2 linked regions of the Saccharophagus degradans 2-40 genome follow. The protein of the gene in region 2 interacts with the protein of the main gene of each other region in a pairwise test. Links are inferred from orthologs where the notes say so. Each region holds a gene or a part of one and is shown on either strand. Other genes may lie near its edges. The genes, in order: SDE_RS16375 and topA.

What was found.
Region 1: the proteins of topA (region 2) and SDE_RS16375 interact in binary tests that used the Escherichia coli proteins (3 or more experiments, as listed by UniProt). The link is inferred for Saccharophagus degradans 2-40 from one-to-one orthologs.

Annotation. Positions count from the first base shown.
Region 1 is NC_007912.1:3,995,155-4,005,769, reverse strand. Bases 4,187-6,913 are described here. They hold SDE_RS16375 (IMPACT family protein), read left to right. Parts: upstream 4,187-5,106; coding sequence 5,107-5,721; downstream 5,722-6,913. Other genes in these bases: SDE_RS16365 (glycoside hydrolase), read right to left, coding at 6,556-6,913; nfi (deoxyribonuclease V), read right to left, coding at 5,734-6,516; SDE_RS16380 (GntR family transcriptional regulator), read left to right, coding at 4,295-4,981. Outside these bases: SDE_RS16405 (acyl-CoA dehydrogenase C-terminal domain-containing protein), read left to right, coding at 1-569; SDE_RS16400 (DUF3094 family protein), read left to right, coding at 734-910; SDE_RS16395 (hypothetical protein), read left to right, coding at 1,260-1,997; SDE_RS16390 (EVE domain-containing protein), read right to left, coding at 2,338-2,790; SDE_RS16385 (hypothetical protein), read right to left, coding at 2,830-3,144; more of SDE_RS16365, read right to left, coding at 6,914-7,980; SDE_RS16360 (acylphosphatase), read left to right, coding at 8,134-8,403; SDE_RS16355 (inorganic phosphate transporter), read right to left, coding at 8,495-10,039.
Region 2 is NC_007912.1:2,270,036-2,281,157, reverse strand. Bases 3,378-6,611 are described here. They hold topA (type I DNA topoisomerase), read right to left. Parts: upstream 6,290-6,611; coding sequence 3,578-6,289; downstream 3,378-3,577. Other genes in these bases: SDE_RS09330 (DUF6586 family protein), read right to left, coding at 3,378-3,483. Outside these bases: SDE_RS09355 (TetR/AcrR family transcriptional regulator), read right to left, coding at 1-400; SDE_RS09350 (DUF6763 family protein), read left to right, coding at 865-1,182; transcriptional repressor LexA, read left to right, coding at 1,286-1,891; SDE_RS09340 (cell division inhibitor SulA), read left to right, coding at 1,894-2,313; SDE_RS09335 (hypothetical protein), read right to left, coding at 2,571-2,840; more of SDE_RS09330, read right to left, coding at 2,977-3,377; SDE_RS09320 (hypothetical protein), read left to right, coding at 6,937-7,731; SDE_RS21290 (hypothetical protein), read right to left, coding at 7,721-8,215; SDE_RS09310 (universal stress protein), read left to right, coding at 8,400-8,849; SDE_RS09305 (ATP-binding cassette domain-containing protein), read right to left, coding at 8,926-10,839; SDE_RS09300 (transglycosylase SLT domain-containing protein), read left to right, coding at 11,038-11,122. UniProt on the Escherichia coli protein: Releases the supercoiling and torsional tension of DNA, which is introduced during the DNA replication and transcription, by transiently cleaving and rejoining one strand of the DNA duplex.

The sequences.
Region 1 (10,615 bases), 1.7 Mb from region 2 along the record:
TGACCGATGTTGCCTTCGACTCGGCAGTGATGGGTCAGCAGGTGTATGGCGGCCATGGGTATATTCGCGAATGGGGCCAAGAGCAACATGTGCGCGACATTCGTATTACCCAAATATACGAAGGTACCAATGGTATTCAGGCTATGGATTTAATTGGCCGTAAAACATTGGCGGTGGATGGTGGTTTGTTAGCGTTGTTGGCTGAGGAGATACGCGCATATTGCGCCAGTGCTGGTGACGACCACTCTCATTTGGCCGAAGCATTGCTCTGCGCGTTAGAGGGGCTGGAAGCAAGCACTCAACATATATTGTCTGCAAGCAAGCAAGACCCGAATTACCCTGGAGCAATAGCGTGCGATTACCTCCACTATGTAGGTTATGTTGCCTATGGCTATATGTGGCTGCAAATGGCGTGTGCGGCTAAGCAATCTTCAAGCGCGCAAGCACAGGCTAAACCAGCGCTGGCGGAATTTTTCTTCGCTTATTTATTGCCGCAGGTAGCTACTTTACAGCAGCGGATAGAATCCGGTGCGAGTTCGGTTATGGGCTTGCCTATGGATGCTTTCTAGCAAAAAACTTACAGCGCGGCCTGCGAGTAAAGTTTGAGTTTCGTGGGTCGACGAAGTATAAAAGGGCTGTCATTATTGACAGCCCTTTTTATTTTTAAGTGCAGTTTCAGTGTGTTTAATCTGGCAAAATAACTAACCAACTAATTCAATAACAGGATCGAACCGTGCCCAAGCTATACCCAGAAGATCAGCAAAAAGTTGATGAGTATTTGCAATCCAGTGTTCACCAGGTTGAGCGAGCGCCATTTAGGCCATTGCGCCTGCTCGCTATTATTGGTGTTATTTTATTGATATTGACCGGGTTAAGTTTTGTTATCGCTAAATCGCAGGGTGTGGCTTAATAAATAGCGCCATTTGTTACAGTTTTACTATTCTTGCTTATATTATTTATTTATATAAAGTTTATTTTATATTCCCATTTCAGGTATGAATTCGTCACTTTTCTTCACTCTAAGTGGCCTTACCGCTTAAATATCTGCTGAAAACGGCATTTTATGTTGATATTGGCGCCAGTTTTTTTGTTTTTATTCTTCCTGTTGTAATAATAATGTCACTGTGATGTGTTTGGGCTGGTGCTAGTCTAATAACCATAAGGTGCTGAAATAAAAAACATTTTCAGCACCCAAAAACTCAAATGCCCGTGTGTATTTGGTGTGGTTTGCCCTAATTATTCGAGGAGGAGGGGCCTAGATGAAAATAATATCTAACAAAAAATGGCTAACCGTATTATCTGCAGCAGCACTATTGTTGCCACTTTCTGCAGCAGCAGAAACCTATAAGCCTGCATTTTTCGATTTTTCTGCCGAGCAATTGGTAGCTAAAATTGATGCAACCAGTATTACTAAAGCTGCCACGCTTTATTGCCAAGCAGAAATAGACGTAAACGGTGCGCCAGACCGAGTGAAATGTTACGACAAGGCGAGTAATACCGATTTGGTAATGCAAACCCAGCAGGCGCTAATTGGTTTAGCCTTTACTGCGGCGCAGGTTGATAGCCAAAAAGTACCTGTGCGTATGAACTTTCGTGTGGCGTTAAATGTTAGTGAGCATGGCCCAGTTGCCGCACTCATTCCTAACCTTGGTTCTATGCAAGCGCAATATGGTCGCGATTATATCGCCCCGCAAGAGCGTTTAGATGTGTCCGATTGGTACCAGCGTTATAGCGATAATAGCTCGGTAAATGGCGGTGCATTTTTGGATGATGCTCCACTATCGCGAGTGGCGGCCACTATTGAAGAAGATGGGCGTCCAACGATTGTACGCACAGTAGATGCAGACCGTGCTTACAAGCGCGATGCAACAGTCGTGCAGTCTGCGTTGAAGCGCTCACGCTTTATTCCAGGCTTTATCGATGATAAACCAGTGCCCATGGGCTACTTGGCGGTTGTTAACTACGGCGGTACAGGGCAGGCAGTTTCTTCGCGCTAAGAGGTCTGAGTTGTAGGAAGTTGTAGGACGTTGTAGGAAGTGCAGTTTGCTGTTTCGCTTTTTTTAGATTTATTTGTTCTAGCCGCATGCTGTGCTTAGGCTAAACTTGTAATTAAGTGGTAGTCGGCAGTGTCTGTAGTGAGTAGTTAGCCTGCTGCGCTTAACAATTTAACATGGCGAGTTGCTGTAGGGTTTCTTAGCTCTAACTCGCTATTACGGTTGTACCAAATCCCCGTACAGGATGTAAGAGACGGGGATACTCACAGGAAAGGCAGTCATTCGTGGCTGCCTTTTTTATTGCCCGCCAATTATGTTTTTACTGCTTCCCCGTTTTTTAATACTACTTTGCGAGCGACTGTACCTGTTTACTTTGGTCTTCTGTTACTGGCTGAATGGATAGGCGCCCCTGCTTCACCAATAGCATCTCGCTTAAAGCTGGGGTGGCTTTTATACGGTCTAAGGTTACGGGGTGTTTGAATGCCGCTTTAAAGGCGATATCCACACATACCCAGCGAGGTGCTTCGGGTTTAGATTTCGCATCGTAGTAGGGGCTGCTTGGATCAAACTGACTAGGGTCGGGGTAGGCGCCGCGCACAACCTTTGCCAGCCCCGCAACGGCGGTGGGTTTACAACTGCTGTGGTAAAAAAGCACTTCATCACCTACGGCAACCTCGTCGCGCAGAAAGTTGCGCGCTTGATAGTTGCGAATGCCGTTCCACACGGTGGTTTTATCGCGCTGTAAGTCGGCAATACTGTATTCGTCGGGTTCGCTTTTAAACAGCCAGCAGGCCATAGGCAGTCTCGCATTGAATGTTAAAAACTAGGGAAGGGGTTATTCTTGCCAAACCCAGCGGATGGGCTCGCCAAAATCGTCGGTAATAAGCTTTTTGGTGGGGCGTCTGCTCAGCTTGCCTGCACGCGAGGTTTTGCTGCTTTTGCGCGCGTCTAGCTCTTTTACCACTTCACTTAGCGGGGTGCGAGTTTGCTTTGGCTCAAACTGGGTAGCTTGAGCAAACAGGTTGCGGTTATCCAATTGGCCACTTGTCCCTGTGGGAATATTATTGACGGCACCGCCAGACGATAAATATCGGGCGATTTCTGCGTCTAACTCCGCGCGAACTTCTGCTTTGGTTTTAGTGGGTTTCATAGTAAATCTGTGTGTGGACGTGGCCACATTCTACCTTGGTTTGGCTTAGGAATCCCGATAATGCGTGCATATTCGTCGAAAGTGTAAATTACTGTCGAGTTAGCAGCGCTAAACAACAATTATAGAGTGTGTTTACTTCTTGTTCGACCCCTACAGTTACAACTTACTGTCGCCGCCAGTTGGCGAGGTTGCTTCATTGCTAAGGCCGAAGCAGCGTAGAAATAATGCCTAAAGTATAGCCAAAATTGGCAGGTTTGAGGTTAAAAAAGGTGCTACTCAGAGCTATGCAATTATTGTATTGCTTTGGCGTGCTCGGCTAGTGATATATGTGTTGGAGCCTTGTTACTGCATCGAATTAACGGCTTGTTTTGGTTGCGCATGGTTGGCCCAAATAGGGTTTTAGTCGTAATGACTTTTGCCTCGCATAGGTATTACTTAGCGCCTCCGGTTTATAAAAAACAAGTTGTAAGCTCATTGTTAAATAGAAGAGTGCGGCAACTAGAAATGTATAGCATGTTATGCAAAATTTTAAATTTTTATGCAGTCAAAAAAAAATGATTTTAACTAAGGGGATGCAACGTTGTCCTGTGTTGGTATTTGGTTTTTATTTAAAACTATTTAGTTTTTTTCGCGAAAAGAGCAATCTCTTAAACTTAATTTAGTTGTTTAAACGTACTGTTTATCTGCTAGCAGAATTAGTAATGTAAATTTTTTCAAAATTTTAAATTCGGTTTTTCAAGTTTGTACCGGCATTAATAAACGATCTTATAAAATGTAAACGATATTCATTTTGGCTTTTAATAAGCGGAATGGAGCTTTTGGGTAACAATAGCTAGGTTAGCGCGTAATGCATACGTTTTGGGGGGTATTTTAGTCATACCAAAGTGACAATTTTAAAAGTGAAAAATGGGAAAATCCCCCTACTACTCTTACGTAGCAATAGTGTTACACTTAAGTTACTCACAGGACAATTGCTGCATTTAGTACAAGGTGGTAGAAAATTAGAGTTAGTGGTTTGCTAGCTATATGAATTGAGTGATCTTTAGAAATATTCAATTCTACTAATTGAAATGGTTTTCGGCGAATTAATTGAAAATGGAGTTTGTTCTACCTTATCTTTTTGCAGCATTCTAATAATAGAAAATAAAATATGAATGACACGGCTATAGAACAAGAAACTTCACTGTCTCGCGTAGAATTGGTATACCGCAAGTTGCGAGATAACATTATTACCAATCAGTTCCCCCCTGGTTATCAAGCTTTAGAACCGGAGATTGCTAAACAGCTTGGTGTTAGTCGCACACCGGTGCGCGAAGCGCTAATTCGTTTAGAAGCTGAAAATCTTATTCAGCTGGTTCCGCGTCGCGGTATGCGCGTTTTGCCTTTGGTGCCCGACGACATAAAAGAAATTAACGAAATTTTAACTGGCTTAGAAGTGATGGCTGTAGAGCTGCTTGCTAAGCAAAAGCCTGGGCGTGATTTGCTAGAGCCGATGGAGTCGGCATTGGATGAGATGGATAAGTCTCTGTTAACCGGTGATATGGAGCTTTGGGCTGAAGCAGACGAGAAATTTCATCGCTTTCTTTTGGCTCTGGCTGGCAACCAACGCTTGGCTTCCATGGCCGAAAGTGTGCGAATTCAATCGCAGCGCTCTAGAAAAATTACGCTTAAATTGCGCCCCTCTCCCGAGTCGACAAACAGCGCGTACCGCAAGTTGTTAAATGCAATTGCAGCAGGCAACTGGCAAGAGGCGAAAGAGGTGCACTATCAACACCGTTTGGAGGTAAGCCAAATGCTGGTAGATTTATTAGAAAAATATCAGTTGCCGCACCTTTAGTTGCAAGTGAGACTTATTTAAAAAGGGCTATTTAGCCCTTTTTTTATGCCTGTTAATTTTGCGTTGTGTGTATTGGCGAATAAGAGTGTGTAGAATTTGCTGCTTTTAACATGAGTAATGTGTCAATGACTTCAAAGTCCTACCAAGCTTTGGCTGCGCCAGTGGAGTTTGTACACGAAGAAAAGCGCAGTACGTTTACGGCGCTGCTTTATCCGGTAGAAAGCCGCGCACAAGCGATGGCGTATCTTGAGCAGGTAAAAGAAGTGTACCCAGGTGCAAGCCATTATTGTTGGGCTTATATTATTGGCTCGGCAGAGCAGCCGGTATCGGTGGCGTTTAGTGATGATGGCGAGCCATCTGGAACGGCGGGCAAGCCAATGCTTAATGTTTTAACTCATCGCCAAGCGGGAAATTGCTTTGCGGTAATTGTTCGAATTTTTGGTGGCGTTAAGTTGGGTGCGGGTGGTTTGGTGCGCGCTTATGGGGCTGCGGTGTCGCAAGCTTTGGATTCGGCGCAGTGGGAGCAGATAACCGAATTAATTGCGTTTAGAGTGGAGATAAGTTTTGCATTGGAGGAGCGTGTACGTCACAGGCTTCAGCAAGCGAATATAACGGTAGATGCTGCTGAGTACGGTGAGCACGTTACTCTGTTTGCGAAAGCGGCGGCATCAATACTCGAGCAATTAGAGCAAGATATACCCCAATTAAGTTCAGGCTCGGCCAAGGTGATAGCGGAGTAAGTGCTGGCAACTTTAGACAGAGCCTTTGTTATTGGTGGGTGGCTGCTCGCCGTGTGCCACTCTTATTTCGTTGACGTATTGGTGTGCCAAACGTGTGGGTTCAGGTAGTCGATAGCCTGCGCAGGTTTGGCGAGTAATGCTTAGAGCATCTTCGTAATTCATGCCTGTGCCGGGTGAAATAAAAATGGGTTTAATACCCGCGCGGCTGCGGTACACATAGCCGCGCATCTCTCCTTGGTAAGTTAACTCCGTTACACTGTCTTGGGCTGGCGCTGGGTCATCAAAGCGGCCTATTAACCTTTTTTTGGCGCAGCCCAAAGTGGCCACATTTGCGGCTAAACCAAAATGAGTGGCCACGCCAACTTTGCGTGGATGCATAACGCCGTGGCCATCTAGCATAACCGCATCGGGTTTTGTGGTGAGTTTTTGCCAAGCTTGCAATAAAGCGGGCACTTCCCTAAAAGACAGGTAACCGGGAATATATGGAAACGCTGTTTCGGTAATTACACTTGCTCGTTCAATTATTTCTAGCGTTTCTGCGTTAAGCACTACAATACCTGCGTAAATAACAGGGCTGTTTTTGTTACACGATATGTCGGCCCCTGCAATAAGTGTTAGTGATTTATTCAGTGGTGCTAAATTGATATACGATTCCATAAGCTCTTGCTGAGCTTTAGCTTCGCCTATATCGCCCTTCCATAAAATGGGGGGTGTTTGAAATAAACGGCTGGCCACAGTGTTACCTACAAGATGTTTTGTTGTGGAGGGGGTTGTAGGACGTATAGTTGTGTCCATGTCTGTTTCCTTAGTTTGGCTGGCTCAATAATTTGGACTTTAATTTTCCATTATCCAAAAATTTATAGTTAGTGGGCGTACCACATTTGTGCTCGGCAATAGGGGGAAGTCTTGTAGTTTTAGTTTCCCTTTTTTTAGCTTAGGTTTTTTACCGTTAATTTTAATACGTTTGCTGGTGAGTTTTTTTGCCCTAAGTTCATATTGCGCTTTAACTTTTTCTGCAATGCTTGGGTCTAAAGTAACGCTGTGTTTATTTAGGTTTATTAACAAAAGGCAGCGGCTACCGTCGTGCTGGCCGCCCTCTGCAAGGCTGTGACAGTAAACTCTTAGGTTTGGGTCGCTGCTGGTAACGTTAAATACCTGCTTGCCCATTAAACGCGCCCAAATCCAGCTAAGCCAATAATCTGGCCTGGGTTTAAGTGTAAGTCTATCGACTAAACCGTACTCTCCACCAATTAAGCTTTGGCGAATCATTACTGCTTGGCCCATAAGCGCGCCACAGGCTAATTGATCCGCCCACCAAAAACACGAAGCCCAGCGGTCTGAGCAACGCGCTTCGCCACCGCACTGTGCCGAGCCACTTTCGCCTGTCCACAATTGTGCATTGGGTTGCAGTTCATCGCGCCATTTTTTAAGTTGCAAGCTATAGCGCTTGAAGTCGTCTAGGTTTTTATAATCGATAAAATTTTCAGGTTTGGCGCTGCGTGTGCGTACAGGTGAGCGCGCGCTTTGAAAGGGGTAGTAGTGCCAATCGACTATGTCTATATCTTCAGTAAGGTTGGCCAAGAAACCTTTAGTAATATTCGAAAAGGGTTTGATGGTTTCGCCTAGTTTTGGCCAAAAGGCGCTGCCGGGCCCTAGTACCCGCGCGTTGGGGTAAAAGCTGTGTAATACTTGGCGGAAGGTGCTGTAATCTTGAGCCAATTTTTTTGCGCCAGGTTGCGCATTAATACCATGGAACGCCCAGTACGCATTTAGCTCGTTACCTAATTCGCATACATCTATGCGGTAGCCGCGCTCCAAGCTGTAGCGCAACAGTTTTTCGGCTTCAGAGCCTTGCCAGTCGCCGTGTAACTGGCGTTTAAAAAGGCCGTATTTAACTGTGAACGAGAAAGCTAAATTATTGCGCTGAATAAATGCGTGCAGGCTGTCCCACATTGCTTTGGTTAGTACTAGGCTGTCTTTATCGTTAGTGGGGTCTTCAAAGTAGTGAATTTTATCAGCTTCGGACCCTCCTACACGCACATAAGCGGGCCCCAACGCCTGTACAAGTCTATCGAGCTTTTTCGAGTTGAGAGACAGCGGTTGCACTCGTAAGCCGCCTAATCCTTTGCGGATAACACTAGACCCTTCCCACCAAAAGCCGCCAGCTAAGACAGAAATATCAATTGCAAAGCTAAGGTAGCGCTCATCTATTTGATGGGGCTGCGGTGTATCACTTATATATATACTTGCACGTGGCAATAGTGGGCGCTTTGGCAAAAATAAAGCGAGGAGGGTTTCCCGAGTAGTTGTTAGCATGGTTAGCCTTAATAAGCGCACTTTGTGTAAGTGGGGTCAGTATAGGAAGCTAATATGACTAAGTTGTTAAATACATTGAATAACCTGAGGTGAAATATGCAAACGACTCGTTACCGCGTGGAAGGCAAGGTGCAAGGGGTATATTTTCGTGCGAGCACCCAGAGGGAGGCGCAAGCGCAGGGGTTAACTGGCTGGGTATGTAATTGTGAAGACGGGGCTGTTGAGCTAGTCGCTACCGGAACAGCGCAGCAGCATGCGAAATTAGCCGCGTGGTTAGCCTGCGGGCCGCCAATGGCAAGAGTGGATAGGGTAATACAAACAGATGAGCCGTTAGTGCTATTCGATGGATTCGACATCCATTACTAAACTAATTAGGCGAGTTACTTTAGTTTTATGTGCTGCAGAAACTAAAACCCCCAGCATTGCCGGGGGTGTATAGATGAATAGTAGTTACGGGTTATATAGATAAACCGCGCAATACAAAGTAAAGCAGTGCCCCTAGTGCGCCAGATATAGGCACGGTAATTATCCAAGCGGCAATAATTTTATATAAGTGTTGGCGTTTAACCAGCTCTTGACGATATATCTTCTTAAGTTGCTTACGCTCTTTTTTCTTAATGGAGATATCAAGCTTTTTAACGTTTGATTTGCGAATCATTTCGCGCATTTCTTCCACAGGTGCATTGTGGAAGTTGTCTAGGTAGGCCTGCAATTTATCGCGCTCTGCGCCTGTACGGTCTGCGATAATTTTATGGAGTTGCGAGGCATAGCGCGTTTTAAGGAATTCACGTAAGAAGCCCACACCAAATACACCACCCAGTGCAATATGGGTGGAGCTTACAGGCAACCCTAAGCGCGAAGCGATAATTACCGTTACAGCGGCAGCCAGCACGATACAAAATGCGCGTGACTTGTCTAGCTCGGTAATTTCACCGCCTACGGTGCGAATTAATTTAGGGCCAAACATGGCTAAGCCGACGGCAAGACCGATGGCACCAATAAGCATTACCCACATAGGAATAGCTGCTTTGGCATGAATAGCGCCGCCTTGGAATGCGTCCACAATGGCAGCTAATGGGCCAACCGCGTTGGCTACGTCGTTCGCGCCGTGGGCGAAGCTCAATAGGCCTGCTGCGAATATAAGAGGAATAGTAAACAAGTTGTTCACGCTTTCGCGAGAGTTATCCATGCGCAGCGCTTGGCGAATAACGGTACGTCGGCTGAATAGATACACGACAACAGCGATAACGGCACCAATTAATACGGCTTGATATAGCTCGGCTTTCCAAAGCTTTTTTATGCCCTTAAGGATTAAGTAAACACTAAAGGCCCACGCCATTACACCTACTAGTACAGGCACGTAAGTTTTTGCGGCAGTAACTTTATCGTTGCGGTACATAATTAAGCGTTTGATGAGTGCCAAGGTGCCCGCAGCAATTACACCACCCATTACTGGCGAGATAACCCAGCTAGCTACAATGGCGCCCATAACCGGCCAGTTGGCAATGCTCATACCGCCTGCGGCCAATCCAGCACCGAGTACACCGCCAACAATTGAATGAGTAGTCGAAACGGGTGCGCCCATCCAAGTGGCAAAGTTAAGCCACAAAGCGCCGCCCAGCAGTGCCCCAGCCATTAACCATATATATTCACGTGTATCGGTGACCAAGCTTGGGTCGATAATGCCTTTCTTAATAGTAGACACAACATCGCCGCCGGCGATAATTGCCCCCGCCGCCTCACACACACCTGCAATACAGATAGCAGCAAACAAAGAAAGCGCGCCAGAACCAACAGCTGGCCCTACGTTGTTGGCTACGTCGTTGGCGCCAATGTTTAGCGCCATGTAGCCACCAGTAACCGCAGCAAATATAAGCAGGTAATTGCTCGCGCCTACTGTGCTAAGTACATACACAAAAACGGCAGCCAAAAAGGCAATACATACTCCGTAACGTATACCCCAATGAATATTTTCTAGGCCGGAAGGCTTAGTGGCTTGCATAGAGTGGTCCCCTAGTTGCAGATACACGCGTCCACGTGAAGGTGGCGCGCAAGTAGTTATATAAAAGTGGGCGTATTGTCATAAAAACATCATCAAATAGCCAGCCAAGTTCTAGAAATAATGCAATTAATCTTAGTTCATATTAAGGGGCGAAGTTTAAAGAGTGGTAATGCCGCTCAACTAGCGTTAAAGCGTGCCATTGAGTGAATAAATTTGTTCGCAAAGTGGGATTAACGGCGTTTTTAATGGTGGGGTGCTTGTGCCGAAAAGTTTACTGGCACGCGAAAGTGAATGAATTGGTACATGTGGGCTAATGCTTTAGCTGTATTGGAGGTTTTTTTAACTTATTGATTTTTATGGGGTATTTTCTTTTAAAGAGTGGTTTTAGGTGTATTTAGGGAATGGTTTAAGCACCTTGGCAAAATTTGCAGGGGGTATTTTTAATGTGAATTCTCCCGAACGCGTGCCACAAGCCGATTGACGCGCAAAATGCGGCGACGGTGACTAGCGCTATTGGCAATATGCGTTTAATCGTCGTGCTAGGTAGGGATCTCTCCACCCGTTTTAGGTTGCCTT
Region 2 (11,122 bases):
CAAATTGCTCAATAATACTTAGCCTTAAATGCTCTTGCGATTGGGAATAAGCCAAACCAAGCAGTTTCATAAAGCGCTGCGGTGGCTCGTTAATCTCTTCGGTTACCGCCTTGAAGGCGGCAAACAGATGCCGTAGCAACACATCTGGGTTGGGCGACTGCTGCCCAGCATGCTCATAGTCATCCAGCCTGCGGTCTAGTTCTTTACAAAACGGAGTCATAAACCGAGTAAAAACCGCTTGAATAAGCTCCTTTTTAGACCCGAAATGGTAATTTACCGACGCCAAATTTACGTCTGCCATGCCAGTAATCGTACGCAGGGAAGTCTCCGCGAAGCCTCGTTCGGCAAATAAAATCGTAGCGGCGTTCAAAATACGATCAACCGTCTCGTTTTGCGCCATAAAAACCGCCCTGAATGTTATCGTTTTAATCGGCGCAAACCATACGGTTTAACCTCGGATCATGTCAAGAAAAGCCCTTCAAATTACAGGGTTTATAATCGTTTAGGCGCCTAACGAACATAAACCGGTATTTTTAACTAAATGCCTCCCAGAACCTCTAGCTTTAGATCATTTTTTTATCAGCCCCTACGGTGATATTCCCAGACCGTTACATGGCCGCTACCCCTGCCGCACACCAGCAGCCGTACTTTTTTAAACATAACAATCGCTTAGTAGTAAAAGCTAATAACCCATATGAGATTTGGCACCACCCTATTTTGTTAGCGCGCTTTATACACCGCCATTCACTGTTCGCAAAGTCGCCCGACCGGTGATAACTTTAAAGCAGGATGACAGCACAATCTTACCAAAGTAACTCTATCAAGGAGCACGCACACTAAACGCAATCAAGTCGGAGATCGACAATGGCCTCATACTACCCACCTATAAACAGCTGGTACGAAGACCTCACCAACGCCCAATTGTTCGAAGTCGTCGCTATAGACGAAAAGAGCGGCACCATAGAAGTACAATACCAAGATGGCGATATTGATGAATTTGATATTGAGTCGTGGGGCCAAATGAGAATTATCCAAGCGCAAGCTCCCACCGATGAAGCCGGCGCCTACGGGTTAGACTCTGAAGACTTCTGGTCAGACACCTCCGATTTTGAAAACAACGACTACATGAACCCCATTGAACTAATAGAGCCGGATGGCTTTGTGGGGTTCGACGATATGTAGCCCCCAAAATAGGAATTGCGATTGAGGGTTGCCAAACCGAATTTACTGTATATAATCACAAGTACTGTATATTCATCCAATCGCATTTACCCTAGGGGGAACCATGTACAAATTGACAACGCGTCAACAGGAAGTACTAGACCTAATAAAAAGTCACATAGAAGACACCGGTTACCCACCTACTCGGGCAGAAATAGCCAATCAACTCGGCTTTCGCTCTGCTAATGCGGCCGAAGAACACCTTAAAGCCTTAGCCCGCAAAGGCGCTATTGAAATGGTACCAGGTGCATCGCGCGGTATTCGCTTACCAGAAACCATTCAAGGCATTCCATTAATTGGCCGAGTGGCGGCAGGTAACCCAATTTTGGCAGAGCAGAATATTGAAGATTACTGCGACGTCCCCCCCGACTTTTTCTACCCTCAAGCAAACTACCTTTTAAAAGTACAGGGTATGAGTATGCGCGATGCGGGTATTTTAGATGGCGACTTACTTGCTGTGCACAGCACAACACAAGTAAAGAATGGCGATATTGTGGTAGCCCGTATAGAAGATGAAGTTACGGTTAAACGCTTTAAGCGCGAACGCAACAACGCAACCATCCAATTACTTCCTGAAAACCCAGACTTCAATATTATTGAAGTGGATTTACGGGATGCAAACTTTTCTATTGAAGGCCTAAGCGTAGGCATTATTCGTCGAGAGTTATAATTATGGCCGCACAACTTTCTTTACTCGCAGCTCTACCCGAAACCAAACCAAGTAACGCTGGTATTACCGAGATTATTTTGTCTGAATTTGGCGACGATCAATCGGCAATACTTTTGCCAATGCTTGCGCACTTAACCAACAAGTGTAACGACCGCTGGCTAACTTGGATTGCGCCCACCGGTATTAGTAAAACGCTTTTGCAAGAATACGGCTTTAATCTTTCTAGGTTACGCCTTATTCACCCAAGCAAAACAATAGGTAAAACTGGCGCCCTACTTTGGGATGCCCTGGCTAATGGTTGCAGCCATACAGTAGTGTGCACCGCCCACGATTTAACAGATCAAGACTGCAGGCAATTAGAAAGCGCAGCTATTCAAGGCAATACTCGCGGGCTTTTATTACGCAACAGGCAAGCACAGTAATTCACACTAATTAATGAAACACTGCAGCGCCACACAACACTTTTAAGGCGTAAGGCTTAGCTTAAACTTTACCTTAAAAGAGCAAGCCCAAAGAAAACATATAAGAACTAGCAGCGCATATATTTGAAAATTTAGCTCGTAACCTTGAAGAGAAACTAGTGATTAGCGGCTAATTACACCATGTCATTTATGGCACCACAACTTAGGTGGCATTAACGACATCAATAACGCTAATGATATCTATGATATTAATGACATCAATGAAGAGTAGGCTCACCTTCCAGAATGGCAGTAGCGGCTTCTTCCTCTACGAGCTGAGGGTCGGTTAAATCACCCGCCGCCTGCAAGCCAGCTTCAATCATGGCTTTTGCTACTTCTAATTTTGCTTCGTTTAAAAAATAAAGAGACTCTTCCGAGAACCGGATAGACACAAGCGGCTCTAAGCCAGACTCTTCATCCACCTCATCAGCTCGCTTTAACGCAATTTCGCCGTTTGGCATTTCAACAATTTCATATAACGTAGACATAGAATGTCGGCACAACTCAATTCATGTGTTTGGATGGCTATTCTACCAAAGTAGGCTTTATTTATCTGCCCATTCACGGCTAAATCTCAAATTACCATCGCAAACGCCTAAACAAAGCAAAGCAAGTAACAAAATACTAGTATTCCGATGAAACTTCACGCTGATCACGAATTAACCCTGCACATTGGTCACGTATACCCTGCAATATAGCTAATTCAACATTCAACCAATGCGTTTCGCGCTGCGCGCCCAAAGATACCGCAATGATATTTTCATCCGCAGGAGCCGGAACAGGCTTGGGTTCAAATAAGCTAGGCTCTATTGCAGCAATATGGGCTAACCAAGAAGAATCATCGCGCGCCAAATCGCGCAACTGCTCATACCTAAAGTCTGCCCCTACGCCATCTCCCATTGCCAATAGCTTAGCCAATATAGCGTTTACACTCACAGGCAGCGTTTCATCCTCAACTAAACCAATCTCTTTTGCATACAAGCACAGCCCTGTACACAACTGCATGATACCGGCCTGCTTACACGCGTGCGCGTTAAAACCCGCGCCCAAACTCTCTGCTTGCTGCCACAGAGATTTAGCAAATGCGAGCTGCTGATTTACCATGCTCGCCAGTTTTAATGCTTTACTCATTCACTGCTCCAAACTTTGTTTTGCCCCAATGCAACTATCCCCCAAAGATTGCTCTTTGAGGGATAGTTTTAACACACAATTACAATATTACCGGCTATTCGTCTTTTTTAGCCTTGGCTTTTGCTTTCGGCTTAGCTTTCGTTTTTGTAGCTGCTTTTTTAGCGGGTTTTTTAGGTTTTTGCTCATCGCTAATCACCCATTTACCACCCTCGTAAAACGCTTTCCAGCCTGTGGCCTTACCGTCTACTTCGGTTTGCACATACTGCTCTTTGGTTTTACGGCTGTAGCGAACAATAGTATCCAAGCCGTTATTATCCTGCAGTGGTGCCTTCATCAAAAAGTCGTACTTGGGGTCTATTTCGTCTTTGTGTGGCAACAGCTCTTTTACTAGTGGCGCTCGCGTTTCTCTGTTTTTAGGAAACTGACTCGCAGCCAAGAAAATGCCCGAAGCACCATCGCGCAATACGTAGGTATCGTCTACCTTCTCGCATTTAAGCTCTGGCATTTTTACTGGGTCCATTTTGGGCGGCGCAGCTTCACCGTTACGCAATAGCTTTCTAGTATTGCTGCAGCTTTCGCTTGTGCAGCCAAAGTATTTACCAAATCGACCCGACTTTAACTGCATGTCTTGGCCGCACTTATCGCATTCAATAACCGGGCCTTCGTAACCTTTAATTTTAAAGCTACCGGCCTCTACTTCGTAGCCAGAACAATCTGGGTTATTACCACAAATGTGCAGCTTTCTGGTTTCATCCAGTAAGTAGCTATCCATTGCAGTATTACAAATTTTGCATCGGCGTTTTTGACGCAGCTGCTTGGATTCTGCCTCATCATCTTCGTCAATGTTTACCGCTTCTTCGCCAGCCACCAAGTTCATGGTGTTCTTACAGCGTTCTTTGGGCGGTAAGTTGTAGCCAGAGCAACCCAAAAATACACCAGTGGTACCAGTGCGGATTTGCATGTTGCGGCCGCAATTCGTGCATTCAATATTGGTTTCAACTGGCTCGTTGCGACGCATGCCGGTATCTGCCGCTTTAGCCGCGTCCAACTTCTGCATGAAGTCGTCGTAAAAATTATTTAGCAGCGATAGCCAATCTTTTTTACCTTCGGCCACTACGTCTAGAGACTCTTCCATTTTCGCGGTAAAGCTGTAATCCATTAGGTCGCTAAAGCTTTCCGTTAAGCGCTCGGTAACAATGTCGCCCATTTTATCGGCATAGAACCGACGGTTTTCAACATGTACGTAACCGCGATCTTGAATGGTAGAAATAATGGCCGCGTATGTGGATGGACGACCTATCCCCTGCTTTTCTAACTCTTTTACCAAGCTGGCTTCGGTGTAACGCGCCGTTGGCTTGGTAAAATGCTGACTTGGGTCAAGCTGATGAAGATTAAGAGTTTCACCCACTTTTACGTCGGGTAAAATTTTATCTTCATCTTTTTTAGCAATGGCTGGCATTACCCGTAAAAAGCCATCGAAACGAATAACGCGGCCTCTGGCTCGCAATTCGTAATCTGAGGCTGTCACCACAATGTTCGAGCTGGTGAATTGTGCCGGAGTCATCTGGCACGCAACAAATTGGTTCCAAATTAGCGTATAAAGCCGCTGAGCATCGCGCTCCATGTCTGTCAGGCTATCTGGGCGACGCGTTACATCCGATGGACGTATCGCTTCGTGCGCCTCTTGCGCGCCCTCTTTGCTTGAGTATGAAATGGGGGCTTCGGGTAAATATTTTTCACCAAACGTATCTAGAATAAACCCTCTACAGGTTTCAACCGCTTCTGCACTTAAGTTAGTAGAGTCGGTACGCATGTATGTGATATGCCCAGCTTCGTACAAACGCTGCGCCATCATCATGGTCTTTTTTACACCAAAACTAAGTCTAGTGGATGCAGCCTGCTGTAATGTAGAAGTAATAAAAGGGGCAGTAGGTTTAGATTGTGTGGGTTTGTCTTCGCGGGAGGTAACTTTAAACGCGCTCGCTTTTAAGCGCTCAACAGCCTCCATGGCTTCTTTTTCGTTAACTGGGCGGAAGACATTACCTTGATATTTTTTTACATCGAAGCCAGCGCGCTCACCCTTCGGTGTATCCAACTGCGCGGCTATGTCCCAATATTCTTCTGGAATAAACGCTCGAATTTCTCGCTCGCGCTCGGCAACTAATCGAACAGCAACAGACTGTACTCGGCCGGCCGATAAGCCGCGTGCAATTTTTTCCCACAACAACGGGGAAACCATGTAACCCACAACCCTATCTAAAAAGCGCCGCGCCTGCTGTGCATTCACTCGATTTAGGTCGAGCATGCTGGGTTTTTCAAACGCTTTTTGGATAGCCGTTTTGGTAATTTCGTTAAACACAACTCGGCGGTAGCGATCTGGGTCACCACCAATAGTTTCTTGCAAGTGCCATGCAATGGCCTCTCCCTCGCGATCCAAATCCGTTGCGAGGTAGATGGTGTCGGCTTCTTCAGCCAGTTTTTTTAGTTCTTCTACAACTTTTTCTTTGCCAGGCAGAATCTCGTAACGGGCTTCCCAGTTTTTTTCTGGGTTAATTCCCATACGGTTTATAAGTTGTTCGCGTGATTTCTTTTCTCGATGAATCGCTTTTTCTTCGGGCGACATCTTTCTAGTCAACGCAGCTTGCTTAGCGCGTTCTTTGGGATCAACCGTAGACTTAGCTCCACCGCTAGTAGGTAAATCGCGTATATGGCCTACGCTGGATTTCACTACGAACTTATTGCCAAGATACTTGTTAATTGTTTTAGCCTTGGCCGGCGATTCCACAATTACTAATGACTTTTCCATAGACGCCTTCTAAATATTGGATTTTCATCCTAGACATAACAGCTTAGATTTGACTGGAGTTCCATTTGTATAAACGCATAACGTGCGAATTATATAAATGTATACGTTGCAGGCAGGCTATTATTTGTACAAGTATTTAACCCGCCTTTTTTACTATTTCATTTTTATAGGTTTGGCGCTAGCCCAAAACGAATATAAATGAGGTTGGCCCTGAAATGGCACTCTGTCAAACATTAACGGAGCGCATATATAAGTGTTAACACGCGCAAGGTCAAGCAAGCAAACTTCTGTCATTTCAGAAACGTGCACTCAATCGCCGACCAACCACGTATTATTTGCTCGATAAAATGCTAGTTCTTCGCTCTTAAATATGCCCGCAACAAACGTTAAACAAAGGCAAATTAGTACTATTTTGTACGTCAAGAAAAGCTTCCAACTGCCCTATAATGAGCTTTAAGTAAAGTTGCTAACCGCTTGTTTCTACTACTTAATAACGTAAATTAGAGCCATTTTCACCTTTGCAACCGGCCAACATCGGTTAACCGCCTAACAAGTTCAGTTATATGAGCTAAAATTTAACTATAGATGCCAGCAAATAATGCAGTTTTGTTAATTTATCCACTTTGACCTGAATGAGCCCATGTTTTATGTCTGACCCAGGCACTATTTTGATTTTTTTGATGCTCGTTATAGGGGCCTTACTCACCGTAAGCTTCGTAAATCAGCAGCAAATGCGCTCGAGGGTTATTAACCAAAAAGTGGCTCAACTGAAGCGTCGCGTTGGCGAATTAGACGAAATGGCGTCGAGCTTGGAGTCACTTGTGGAGTCGCTCGCCATCCCGAAAACTATTCTTGATGAAATGCTAGAGGTGCTAAACACCATAGATAAACTCGAGCCCAACAACCCCTTTTGCGAGTCCACACGCATCAGCACAGAACAGCGAATTGAAGATTTGATGGACGCCACTCAGTCTCACGCCACCTATAGAGCTCAGCCTAGTGATGCAGCAATAGCCCGAACTAAATACCTGCTAAATGAAGCCGCCATGATTATTCGCAAACGCCAAGTTGCGGGTAAATTGGAAATAGTAGAAATGGAGGCGTTTATAAACGAATTGGCGTGGGCCAGCCTAATGGTTGTAGTCATTACCCATGTTGTGGAGGGGCACAAAGCGGTTAACCGCGGTGACGTACTTAAAGCCTATGCCTTTTACCGCAAGGCCCAGCAAGTGCTGATTAAAGGCAGCATCAATGAAGAGCGCAGGCACAGAATGATAAAAGAGCTAAGCGAAATAATGGGCAACAAGCGTAAAACACTGTCAAAAGACCTTATGCCAGAAACCCAACACAACCCTTCCGCCGATTCCGCCGACCTAATTCGGCCAGAAGATGCAGAGGCTGCCGCCAAGCTAATTCAAGAGCATAGCCAGCCTAATCCTTAACCTTGTTTAGCACTTGCAAGGTATGCAAAAACAGCTCGAGAACATCGTCTGTTTCTTGACCTTTGCGCTGCTCGCTCCACACTATTCCCGCCCCTAGCCTATTTCTTTCCACGGCACACACACTCGCAGGCAGGGCTTGCAGCAATTCGGGTAATTGCGCGGCAATATTAGGCAAAGCCTGATTTTCGTCGGCCCAATCCCACTGGCCACAAAAATGCATTTCGTGCTCAAACCCTTTGCGTACGAGCTTCCAAGGCCTTATGGGCTTGCCCTCGCCGCTATCTAATCTCGCAAGACCATAGTTAGCCAAAAACGCAGGGTCCGAGCCAATTGGGTTGGGCACCATCGATACTCGCAGCCCTTTCTTTTGCGCAGCACTGCGCAATTCACTTAGTGCTCGCTGCCCGGGGGTGGGTTTCACCATCATAATTGGGCCAACTAGCATAATGACCGATAGCGCTATTACGCCAATCGCAATCCACATATTCTTTCCTTATATAAAATAGATTTAAGAACTAATAATTACTGTAGGAACATCTGATTAAAGCAATAACACCTATGTAAATTACCGCGAATGGCTCGGTTTGACGCACCAAACGATTGCAACTACGGTGTGAGTAGGCATACCATTGTTATACGCTTCACTCACTATTAGAAAGGAGCACATCATGAGTAATGCACTCGTTGGTACTTATTCTCACCTTTTGGTTGGCTTAGATTTATCAGAAGATTCAACCGCCATTCTTAGTAAAGCCATCAAACTCGCAAAAGCATGTAACGCCCAAGTTAGCCTTGCGCACGTAGTTGAGCCCCTAGCCTTTGCCTATGGCGGCGACGTACCTATGGACCTAACCGAAGCACAGGTTGTAATGGAGCAGCAGGCGCAAGCACGCTTAGATAAAATAGCCGATGAGCTTGAGCTTACCCCCGCTAATATGGCCATACTTGTGGGCAACACCGCAGGCGAACTTCACCGTTACGCAGAAGAACACAGCGCCGACTTAATTGTGGTGGGCAGTCACGGCAGGCACGGTTTTGCCCTATTGCTTGGCTCCACCGCGAACGGCGTATTGCACGGCGCCAAAACAGACGTGTTAGCCGTTCGCGTTGGTGAATAGCTTATTGGTGACTAGCATACAGCGAAAACACTAGAGGCCGCATAATTAACGTGGCCTCTAGTACAGGTTTACAAACCTATTCTTTCATTGCCTCAAGCTCTTCCCAGCGGGCATAGCGCGCTTGCAGAAAGGCTTCCAGTTTAGCCAACTCTTCTAGGGTTTTAGCCGATTCTGCTGGGTCTTTAGTATAAAACGCTGGGTCGCCCACCTGCGTTTGTAGTGCTTCGACTTTTTCTTCTAGCTCTTCCAGTTCGGCAGGTAGCTTATCTAGCTCTAGTTGCAGCTTGTAGCTTAATTTTTTAGCCGCAGGCTTGGGTGTTGCCGGCTTAGATACTGCAGGCTTAGGGCTTGCAGCTTCTTTTTTAGGCGCCTCAGCTTCTGCGCGAGCCTGCTCAGCCCCGTCTGGCCACTTGCCACCTTGATGCAGCCAATCGGTATAACCACCTACATATTCCAGTAGCTTGCCGTTGCCTTCAAACGCAATGGAGCTTGTCACTACGTTATCTAAAAATTCCCTATCGTGACTTACCAGTAGCAAGGTGCCTTGATAATCCATCAACAGGCTTTCGAGTAGCTCTAGGGTTTCTACGTCGAGGTCGTTGGTTGGCTCATCCATTACCAATAGGTTGCTAGGCTTGCTGAAGAGCTTGGCCAACAGCACCCGGTTTCGCTCACCACCCGACAACGCTTTAATTGGTGTGCGAGCGCGTTCGCCGCTAAAAAGAAAGTCTTGTAAATAGCTAATAATATGACGAGATTTACCGTTAATTTCGATGGAATCACGGCCTTCGGCGATATTATCGATTGCACTTTTCTCTAAATGAAGCTGGTCACGTAACTGGTCGAAATAGGCCACAGTAAGCTTGGTACCCATTTTCACTTCACCGGCTTGCGGCTGTATGTCACCTAGCAGTAGCTTTAAGAGCGTACTTTTACCAATGCCGTTGGGGCCGATAAGACCAATTTTATCGCCGCGAACAATGGTGCAAGAAAAATCATTGATGATGGGTTTATCCTGCCAAGAGAATTTGACGTGTTTCACTTCGGCCACTAACTTGCCCGAAATGCCATCCACGTTGTGCTCTATTTTGGCCTCGCCCATTTGGTTGCGGCGACGGGCTCGCTCTTCACGCATGGCTTTTAATGCCCTAACGCGACCTTCGTTGCGCGTTCTGCGCGCTTTAATGCCCTGACGAATCCATACCTCTTCTTGCGCTAAGCGCTTGTCAAATAAGGCATTGTGTTTTTCTTCAACCGCGAGCATTTCTTCGCGATAGGTTAAAAATGAATCGTAATCGCCATCCCACGTCGAAAGCTGGCCGCGATCTAATTCGCCTATTTTGTTACTCAATGCGCGCAAGAACGCCCTATCGTGCGTAATAAACACCAACGCGCCGGCAAAACTCAGCAGTTGCTCTTCTAACCAACGAATTGCGGCGATATCCAAGTGGTTGGTAGGCTCATCGAGCAAAAGTACATCTGGCTCTACAACAAGCGCCTGCGCTAAAGCGACTCGCCTGCGCCAGCCACCCGACAGCGCGCTCATTTTCGCCTCGCCATCTAGGTCTAAACGGGTAATCACCTGCTCTATTTTGTTCTGAAAACGCCAGCCATCGGCCGCTTCTATGCGGTGTTGCACGCGCTCCAATAGCTCTAAATCGGTATCTGGTTGCTGTACAAGTTTGGCAAATTGCGCAAGATCAGCGCCTAGCTCTGGCATGGCTTGCGCAATCATTTCAAATACAGTTAAATCGCCTGCCTCGGGTAAATCTTGCGATAAGCTGGCAACCTTTACGCCGGTATTTAACCAGCGCTGGCCAGAATCTGGATCTATATCCCCTTGGATACATTTAAGCAGCGTGGATTTGCCAACGCCATTGCGCCCAATGATGCACAGACGATCGCCCGGCTCCAAATTCAAACTCAAATCGTCGAAGATGGCCTGCTCGCCATAATGGAGCTGGTACTTGTCTAACTTTAAAAGTGGCATTACTACCTCGTTTTTATACCTTTTTATGCGGAAAAATTAGAAAAACCTTCTATTTTTCCGCTAGTTAGGCACTAAATTTCATTTTATTTGTCACAACGGCTAGCGCTAAAGTTAAATTTCATCAACAATGTATAGAGACATGGTGGTTGCTAAATTTTCAGCGGAGATTTCTAACCTAACATTATGGTTGCAGTGTTGATGACAGCAGTGAGTCGTTTACTAACTAACATTTTATGCGTATCTGGCCTCGTTATTTCTGGCCACGCCTTTGCCCTAGTTGCAA